2 regions of the Arthrobacter sp. Y3223166 genome follow, and region 2 is predicted to be linked to the other one. Evidence: predicted binding sites of a transcription regulator. Region 2 holds the regulator's gene; the other holds the start of a gene.
The links. The regulator Rex, encoded in region 2, represses fermentation and respiration genes when NADH is low (regulators of the CRP and FNR family bind a similar motif). The targets are predictions, from matches to a motif close to CTTGTGAANNNNTTCACAAG.
Positions count from the first base shown of each region.

Region 1 (4,837 bases), on a different contig from region 2:
TTATGTTCGTAGAAACGAACGTCCTCGATGGAGATGATGGCGTCCTGCATGTGCTGGGAGACCTTGTCCAAAGTCACCGGGACGCGGTTTTCGGCGTAGAACGTGGCAATCAGCTTGCCGTCGGCGGAGAGGATCCGCGACGGCTGGGACAGCGGCTGCGTCTGCAGTTCGTCCGGCAATTGGTCGAAGTATTCGATCGATGAGGTTGCCCCGACACCGGCCACGGCTGCGGCCGGAACCAGCAGACCGGCTGCGAGCACGCCGCAGAGCGCACTGATACCCAGGAAGCCAACAACTTTGCCTAGGGTGGTCGCAGTGTCGAAGAAGGGGGATTTGCGAGCGGCCATGGGGTTCAGTTTACAAGCAAGCGCTACCCTTTGAGTTATGACCAAATGGGAATACGCGACAATTCCGCTCATTATCCACGCGACCAAGCAGATTCTTGACCAGTGGGGGGAGGACGGCTGGGAGCTCGTCCAGGTGTTCCCCGGCCCGAACGGAACCAATCCGGTTGCCTATTTGAAGCGGGAGAAGCAGTAGCCATGACGGAAACCACTGAAGCCCGGAAGTCCACCGTCGAAGAGCGGCTGGCCGGCTTGGGACTGTCCCTGCCGGACGTGGCAGCTCCGGTGGCCGCCTACGTCCCGGCGGTCGTCTCCGGTAATTATGTGTACACCTCCGGGCAACTGCCGTTCGTCAACGGCGAACTTCCGGCCGCCGGCAAGGTGGGCGACGGTGCCGGCCTGGTCAGTGCCGACGAGGCGAAAAACCTCGCCGCGACGGCCGCCGTGAATGCCCTGGCAGCGGTCAAGAGCGTCATCGGTGACCTGGACCGGATCACCCGGGTGGTCAAGGTCGTCGGTTTCGTGGCCTCCGATCCGGCATTCACCGGCCAGCCGGGTGTGATCAACGGCGCCTCCGAGCTGCTGGGGCAGGTCCTCGGCGAGGCTGGCGCGCATGCCCGGTCCGCCGTCGGCGTGGCCGTGCTGCCGCTGGATTCGCCGGTCGAGGTAGAACTGATTGCCGAATTCAGCTAGTCCGCTGCGCGAGGAGCAGCGGCTCTTCCCCGTGGTACCGGACCAGCTGGGCGCGGCCCACAGCTGGTTCCACCACGGGGAACGTACGCCGCGCAAGCCCCGGATGGCCTCCTCGGTCGTCCTCGTTCGGGACGGCGCGGCCGGCACGGAAACGTACCTCGGCTACCGGTCGGGCTCCTCTCCGCTGGGCACGGTGGCCTTTCCCGGCGGCAGCGTGGAGGAGAGCGACGGCGACCCGGTGACCTGGTACGGCCCCTCGCCGAGCAAATGGGCCGAGATGCTCGGGCTGGACGACCACCGCCTGGCCCACGCCCACGTCGTGGGTGCCATCCGCGAGCTGTTCGAGGAAACCGGCGTGTTGCTGGCCGGTCCGGATGAATCCACCCTGCCGGAGTCCACCTCCGGCGCCGACTGGATGCGGACCCGCGAGGCCGTCGCCGCCCAGGAGGTGTCCTTCGGCGAAGCGCTCGGCAAGCGCGGACTCGGCGTCCGCACCGACTTGCTCAAACCCGTGGCCCACTGGCTCAGCCCCGATTTTGCCCATCGCCGCTTCGACACGCGCTACTTCGCTGCGGCCCAGCCAGCCAACCAGCGGCCGTCCCTGCTGGAAAGCAAGGGCGTGTGGGCCTCCTGGCTGCCGGCGCAGGAGCTGGTGGCGGGGCGGACGACCACGACGCTGGGCGATCTGGTGGACCAGCCCGACACCCGCGGGTTGACGTTCAGCGAGGTGACCTCGCCCGCGGTGGAAATCATCGTGGAAAAGATCGCCGGCGCCCGCGGCTGCATCGCCTACCTCTCGCACAAGCGCCCGCAGCGGCTCTACCACCCGGAACTGATCCAGGTTGACGGTGTGCCCATGCTGGAGGTCGCGGCCAACGCGGCCACCGAAGGCGGTGCCGCCCCGCGGGGACGCTGAGCCGCTCCGCCAACACGGACCCAGCCCCGATGGGCCCGTGCCGGACGGCCAACGGCACCCACCATTTCAAGCCACGACGACGGCGGGGGCCCACCATCGGTGAGCCCCCGCCGTCGTACTTTTGTGTCGAAAATCAGCGCGAACGCTGGCGCAGCCGCTGGATGTCCAGGATGACTACCGCGCGCGCTTCCAGGCGCAGCCAGCCGCGCTGGACGAACTCGGCCAGCGCCTTGTTGACGGTTTCGCGGGAGGCGCCGACCAGCTGGGCCAGCTCTTCCTGCGTCAGTTCGTGTGCCACCAGGATGCCGTCCGTGGCGGGGCGGCCGAAGCGGTCGGCCAGGTCCAGCAGGGCCTTGGCTACGCGGCCCGGAACGTCGGAGAAGACCAGGTCGGCCAGCGAGTCATTGGTGCGGCGGAGGCGGCGGGCCAAAGCCTGCAGCAGCTGCGCCGACACCTCGGGGCGGGTCTCCAGCAAACCGCGCAGATTCTCGTTCTTCAGCCCGGCGAGGCGGGTCTCGGAGACGGCGGTCGCCGAGGTGCTGCGCGGGCTCGGGTCGAAGAGGGCCATCTCACCGAAGAGCTCGCCCGGGCCGAGGATGGCCACCAGGTTCTCGCGGCCGTCGGCAGCGGTGCGGCCCAGCTTGATCTTGCCGGAGACGATGAAGTAGAGCTGGTCGCCCTGGTCACCTTCGCGGAACACCGATGCGCCGCGGGACAAGTCGACCTCGGTCAGCTCGTCGGTCAGCGCGGCGAAAACGTCGTCGTCAAGAGTGGCAAAAAGAGGTGCGCGGCGAAGGATCTCTACGTCCATGAATTCTCCAAGTTAGTACTGTTCGGCTGGGGTTCAAGCTGCTCTCCCGTGGGGGCACTGTTCTCCATTTTGCCGTATGTAAAGCCCGTGTGACATCTTCCACAAGGCTTTTCGCTCCCAGAGGAGGAAAGCGCGGCATCGAGCACCGGCACGGGCTGCCGGAGGTGACAACCCGTAACGGCGGTTAATAATTCCCGCGGGCGGACCGCCTAGACTGATGCACATCCCACCGCAACGGAGAATGAGTGATTTTCGGCCTGACCATCCTGGACGTTGTCCTGCTGCTGATCCTCTTGGCGTACCTGGTCTCAGGTCTGCGCAAGGGGTTCCTGCTCACCCTCGGCGGCATCGCCGGCATCGCCCTGGGAGCGGTGGCAGCTTTCTTCGCCATCCCCCTGGTCAGTGAATGGGTCCCCGACAGCGCCTGGCGGCTGACCGCAGCCATTGCCGTGGCCATGTTGCTCGTGGTGCTCGGGCACGCCCTGGGAACGGGTATCGGCGCGGCCATCCGGCGCCGGATGGACTTCCCGCCGCTGCGGCCGCTGGACCGGCTGCTGGGCGGCTTGATGAATCTCGCCGTGACCGCGCTGGTGATCTCCATGCTGGCGTTCAGCCTGGGCACCATGGGCGTGCCGTTCATCTCGCAGCAGATAGCCGCGTCCAAGGTGATCGCGTCGATCGAAAACCTCACCCCGGATCCGGTGAAGGCGTGGGCGGCGCAGGTGCGCTCGATCGTTGTTGCGGACGGCATCCCGCTGGTCCTCGACCCGCAGGTGCCGCAGGAGTCGGCGCCGGTTCCCGATGCCAGCACCGATACCGCGGCCCTGAACGAGGCGGCGGCCTCCGTGCTGCGGATCGCGGGGACGGCCTTCCAATGCGGGCAGAACCAGACCGGGTCCGGCTTTGCGGTGGCCCCGGACCGCGTGCTGACCAACGCCCACGTGGTGGCCGGCGTCAACGAACCGGTGGTGGAGATCCCCGACGGCCGGGTGCTGCCCGGACGGGTCGTGTTCTTCGACCCGGTGCGCGACCTGGCCGTCCTGACCGTGGACGGGTTGGACGTGCGGCCGCTGCCGCTGGCGGGCGAACTGTCCGAAGGCGACCTGGCGGCGTTCCAGGGCTACCCGGCCGGCGGTCCCTTCCAGAGCAAGCCGGCCACCGTGCAGGGCCGTTCGCAGGTGCTGGTCCAGAACATTTACGGTGCGGACCCGTCGTCGCTCGAGGTCTACACACTGGCGGCGAACGTGCAGCAGGGCAATTCCGGCGGACCTTTGCTTGATGCGGACGGAAACGTGGCCGGCGTGGTCTTCGCCAAGTCCACGGAGGACGTGCCGGTGGGCTACGCCCTGACCCTGGCGGAGGTCCAGCCGGTCGTCGACGCAGCCCTCGGCTATCAGGAGACGATCTCCGCCGGCCAATGCGTGACCCGCTAGCGGCTCTCCTGCGGTAGCCAGTCCAGAAACTGGCCGTGCGGGCCGCTGACCGCCACCGGGCGCCCGTTGTGCGAGAGCAGGAAGCGGCCCCGGCGGGTCCGGTCGTCCAGGCCGGGAATGCCGGAGTCACCATCCGGCAGCGGCATCACGCCGGGACCTTCGTGCGCGAGCCAGTGCACGCCCCGCTCACGGATGAGCCCCTCCACCAGGGTGCGGAACCGCCGACGGTCCGGCTCGGGCAGGTAGGCCAGCACTGCCGAATGGAAGACGACGACGGCGGCATCCCCGGGCGCCCGGGCCACCAGTGCCGGCAGCTGCTGGGTCAGGTCGCCGGCCACCAGCCGGGCCGGTGTGCGGCGGGCAACCTCGATGGCCTGGTGCAGCCGACGGATGCGGAACTCCTGCCCCGGCCAGATCAGGGCCTCGAGCCAGGCGACGTCGTCGGCATCGTTAAGGTCCAGCGGATTCAGGTCGATTCCGGCGCGCCAGCGGACTTCGGGCAGCGACTCGGGCAGCGGCGGCCGGCCGGAGGTGGAGCATTCCAGCAGCGGCGGCTGAGCTTCACCGCCGGCGGGCGCGGCTTCCGCCCCGGCCCCCGCGGACGCCGATTCCGCCGCAGCCCCGGAGGGCGCCGTTTCCG
Region 1 covers NZ_JBNHGE010000024.1:30,517-35,353, reverse strand. The annotation lists gene AC5RUH_RS11555 (transglycosylase domain-containing protein) at 1-347, opposite strand, end outside; gene sp36 (Sp36 family protein) at 385-540, shown strand; gene AC5RUH_RS11545 (RidA family protein) at 543-1,037, shown strand; gene AC5RUH_RS11540 (NUDIX hydrolase) at 1,021-1,953, shown strand; gene AC5RUH_RS11535 (Crp/Fnr family transcriptional regulator) at 2,087-2,764, opposite strand; gene AC5RUH_RS11530 (MarP family serine protease) at 3,013-4,197, shown strand; gene AC5RUH_RS11525 (DUF2332 domain-containing protein) at 4,194-4,837, opposite strand, start outside.
Region 1: a site for Rex is predicted at 2,851-2,870, ahead of AC5RUH_RS11530 (MarP family serine protease). Genes of this name have one in related genera too.

Region 2 (4,837 bases):
TGCGTAATGGCTGACGAGAACAATTTCTCGAGTGTGCGCTTCTTGACGGTGTCGGAAGTGGCCGCGGTCATGCGCGTGTCCAAGATGACCGTTTACCGCTTGGTGCATTCGGGCGAGATGCCCGCCGTGCGCTTTGGACGTTCCTATCGGGTGCCCGAATCGGCCGTGGAGGAGTACCTGCGCGGCGCCGTGATCGACCGGGAGACCGGGACGGCCTGACGCTCCGGAGCGGGCCGGCTGCCGTCCGACGGTCAAAGCGGGGGGCGCGGAGGCGGTACCCTGTTAAGGAACGTTTTACGTCATCGTCGAAAACCGTGAGTTGACGTGTGCCCCGCCGGGCACCGGCAGCTGACGAAACTATCAGTGAATGAGGGACTCGTGGGTTCAGTTATCAAGAAGCGCCGCAAGCGTATGGCCAAGAAGAAGCACCGTAAGCTGCTTCGCAAGACCCGTCACCAGCGCCGCAACAAGAAGTAGGACCGACAACCGGTTCCCTTTTCTTCCAAGGCCCGCCAGGAAACTGGCGGGCCTTGTGCCGTTAACCGGTTTTCATCCCCGCCGGCGTGGGTCCGGCCGTTACGCCGCCGGTCGCCGGAATCTGTTGACCCCGCGCCAGAGACCGTAGACCGCGCCGGCACCGGTGGCGGCCTTGAGACCCAAGGTGGCCGCCCGCCGGCCGCTCCTGTAGTCGTAGACCGGCCAGTTGTTCTCCCGGGCGTGCCGGCGCAGCCTGGCGTCCGGGTTGATCGCCACCGGGTTGCCCACCAGGGTCAGCAGCGGGACGTCGTTGTAGGAGTCGCTGTAGGCCCAGCAACGCGCCAGGTCCATGCCTTGGCGGATGGCCAACTCCTCGACCGCGACAGCCTTGGCCGGCCCGTGCAGGATGTCCCCGATGAGTCGTCCGGTGTAGGCACCGTCTTCGGTTTCACCCACCGTGCCCAGGGCGCCCGTCAGGCCCAGCCGGTCGGCGATGACGGCGGCCACTTCAACCGGCGTGGCCGTGACCAGCCAGACCTTGCGGCCCACCCGCAGGTGTTGGTCCGCCAGGGCCCTGGTTCCGGGCCAGATCTTGGAGGCGATGACTTCGTCGTAGACCTCGTCGCCCAGTTGTTTGACGTCGTCGCTCAGCAGGCCGGTGGCAAGGGCCAGTGCCGTGTCGCGGATCGACTGGATGTCCTTGAGGTTCTCACCCCGCATCAGGAAGCGGGCCTGTTTGAAGCCGAAACCGGCAGCGTCGCGCATCCGGAAGGCGCCGCTCTGGTACATCTTGCGGGCCACGTGGAACAGGCTGGCGCCGCGCATCAGGGTGTTGTCGACGTCGAAAAATGCCGCTTCCGTCCCCGGGTCCGTGGAGACCGAGGCGCGCTGTGCATGGCCGGCGGCGGTCTTGGGCATGCTTCGAGTCTAACGAGGCGCCGGAGATTGTCCGTTCAGCGCCACCGGCCGCTACCGTGGAAGGCATGAGTGGATCCGACACGCGCCCCGGGCACGAACTGGTGCTGCTGACCAAACCCGGCTGCCATCTGTGCCAGGCGGCACGGGAGACCGTCGGGGGCGTTGCGGGGGAGCTCGGTCTCGCCTGGGAAGAGAAGAACATCCTCGAGGACCCCGAGCTCGAACGGCGCTTCGCCGAGGAGATCCCCGTGGTCATGATCGACGGCGTCCAGCGGGACTTCTGGCACATCGATCCGGACCGGCTGCGACGGCTGCTCACACAGTAGTCCGGGGCGGCCCGGCCGGCGTCACAGGAGTTGGAGAGCGGCGCGGGGGAGCTTAATCTTGGGGGGACACAAGCCTGCGGTTGGACAGCCGCCGGCGGCACCCAGGACCCGGAACGGCTGGAAACGGCACGGCCGGAGCCCCGCAGCAGGCATCGGAGCGACAACAGTGACCCACCTCCCGGATACCGAGGCTGCCAAGCCATCCGGCCACGAGATCCCGCCGGCCGCGCTCGCACGCCTGACCATCTACCTCCGGGCCCTGAATTCGCTGGTGTCCGAGGGTACGGAACGCATATCGTCCGAGCAACTGGCCGAGGCCGCCGGCGTGAGCCCGCCCACCCTGCGCAAGGACCTTTCCTACCTCGGGTCGTTCGGTACCCGCGGCGTGGGCTACGACGTGCGGCTGGTCGGCCAGGAGATTGCCGCGGCCCTGGGGCTCACCCAGGACTGGAAAGTCGCGATTGTCGGCATCGGCAACCTGGGCCGGGCCCTGGCCGGCTACTCCGGATTCACCACCAAGGGCTTCGGAGTCGTGGCGCTCTTCGACGCGGATCCGCAGGTCGTCGGGTCGGAGGTCTCCGGGATGCGCGTCAGCCCGATCGGTGACTTGGAACTTATCCTGCGCCAGACCGGCACCAACATGGCGGTCCTGGCCGTGCCCGCCGGTGCGGCCCAGGGGCTCTGCGACCGGCTCGTCGAAGCCGGCGTCACGAGCATTCTCAGCTTCGCGCCGGCGGTGTTGCAGGTTCCGGCATCCGTGCAGTTGCGCAAGGTGGACATGGCCACCGAACTGCAGATCCTGGCGTACCACGCGCAACGGGCGCAGGCGACGGAGCACGGCTGAACACTGCTGCGCCCCGCCGGGTTCCGGCCGTCAGGCGGCCGGAACCCGCTCCCGGTCAGCGGCCGTAGACGCCGAACTTGTGCGCCTTGGTGGCCTGGAAGAACCTGTTCGACGCCGGCAGGAACAGCAGCACGATCGCCGCGATGCCCAGCAGCACGGACAAGGTGCCGAACCAGATGTTGAAGAGTCCGAACAGCGAGAGCGCGGCGAACACCGCGCCGGTGATGCGGGCCCAGTTCTTGCCCGCCTTCACGCCGAAGGCCACCATCAGGTACAGCCCGACGGCGATCACCGCGGTGATGACGATGAACACTCCTGCCGTACCCCTCATCATTTCCGCCAGCTCGGCGTCGGAGAACTGGCCGCCCTGCTCGCCCAGGGCTTCGCGGACCGACGGGTCGTTGAGCACCATCGCCATGGTGCCGTCCAGGTTCGCCAGTTCCGTCAGCATTTCAATGGCGGTCAGCACGGCGGCAGCAATGATCAACCAGAAGGCAATGACGACCTCGCGCGGCGCCGTGGGTTTGGCGGCGGTCTGCGCCTGCCCGCCGGGGTAGCCGTACTGGCCGGGCACGGCGTTCTGGTAGCCGTACGGGGACTGCCCGTACTGCTGGCCGTACGGGGGCTGTCCCTGCTGGCCCTGGCCGTACGGCTGCTGCCCGTACTGTTGTCCATACTGGGGTCCGGACTGCGGCGGGTTCTGCCCGTACTGCGGGGCGTTTTGCCCGTAGGGAGGCTGCTCCGAGCCGGGCTGCTGAGGCGCGTTCTGGCCGTATTGCGGCAGGTTCTGCCCGTACCGGGGCTGTTCCTGGCCTCCGGGCCGGCCCTCCCCGTCACCGGGCTGGTTCGGTTCGTTTACTGGGGTGCTCATGGCCGGTTCCTTTTCATCTCATCCACACGGGTCGCCCTCGGTCCGGCAGGCCTGCGCGCCGGCCGCAGAGGTGCTTGGCAGCTGTTAAGGCAACACTACAATGCAGGCCAGTGCCGCGGCGGTCGGCCGGAAGGATGATTTTCTTCCCGGGCAGGCAGCGGGGCCAGACACTACACCCCCACGGGCGGACAGCGGGGCTTTTGGGCAAACACCGGCGGTTTGAGACACTTGTACCCATGCCCGAAGCTACCGTCCACCTGCTCCGCCACGGCGAGGTCCACAACCCCGGCCGCGTGCTTTACGGCAGGCTGCCGAGCTTCAGGCTGTCCGCGCTGGGCCAGGAAATGGCCGAGTGTGCCGCCGGCTACTTTTCCGAACGCCGCGACGACGGCGCCAGGATCAGCTACCTGGTGGCCTCGCCGTTGACCCGGGCCCAGGAGACCGCGGCCCCGACCGCCAAGGCCCTCGGCCTCGAGATCGTCACCGACGAGCGGATCATCGAAGCCGAGAACCACTTCGAGGGGCTGGCGGACATCCGCTCGCACCTGAACCAGCCCCGGCACTGGCCGCACCTCTACAATCCCTTCCGGCCGTCCTGGGGGGAGCCGTACGCGGCGCAGGCCGCCCGGATGCGCGAGGCCATCGACGACGCCCGCCGGATAGCCGTGGAACGCGGCGGGGAGGGCGCCGAGGCGGTCCTGGTCAGCCACCAGCTCCCCATCTGGGTGACCCGGCTGGCCGCCGAGGGCAAACGGCTCTGGCATGATCCCCGCCGCCGCCAGTGCACGCTGGCCTCGGTGACTTCCCTGGAGTTCGACGGCGGCCGCCTCGCCGGGGTGCGCTACGCCGAGCCGTGCGCCCACCTCCTGCCCGGTGCGGCGAACCTGCCCGGAGCATAATAGAATTACTACGCGTTGTAGAAGTGGGACACCCCCAACCCCACGAAGAAAAGTGTGACTGTGACTGCCGATAACCCCCGTTCGTTCAATCGCCGTACCGCGTTCAAAGTCGGTGCGGGGCTGCTGGGCGCCCTCTCGCTCGCCGCGTGTTCCGTCGAGGATCCGTTGGCCCAGCAGGCCAACGCCGGCGACAACAAGAACTACATCGCCGGCGACGGCTCGGTCACCGAGTACGCGCCCGACTCGCGCGGCGAACCCGTCCAGCTGACCGCCAAGCTCTTCGACGGCACCACCGTCGATGCGGCCGACTGGGTCGGTCAGGTGACGGTCCTTAACTTCTGGTACGCCTCCTGCGCGCCCTGCCGGCTGGAAGCTCCGGACCTGCAGGCGTTGAGCGAGGAATTCGCCGACGGCGCCCGGTTCTACGGCGTCAACATCCGGGACGAGCGCCCCACGGCAGAGGCCTTCGAGCGCAACTTCGGGGTGACGTACCCCAGCTTCA
Region 2 covers NZ_JBNHGE010000061.1:2,952-7,788, reverse strand. The annotation lists gene AC5RUH_RS15980 (helix-turn-helix domain-containing protein) at 7-219, shown strand; gene AC5RUH_RS15975 (30S ribosomal protein bS22) at 379-477, shown strand; gene AC5RUH_RS15970 (HAD family hydrolase) at 577-1,395, opposite strand; gene AC5RUH_RS15965 (glutaredoxin family protein) at 1,461-1,721, shown strand; gene AC5RUH_RS15960 (redox-sensing transcriptional repressor Rex) at 1,888-2,565, shown strand; gene AC5RUH_RS15955 (hypothetical protein) at 2,621-3,436, opposite strand; gene AC5RUH_RS15950 (histidine phosphatase family protein) at 3,673-4,335, shown strand; gene AC5RUH_RS15945 (TlpA family protein disulfide reductase) at 4,390-4,837, shown strand, end outside.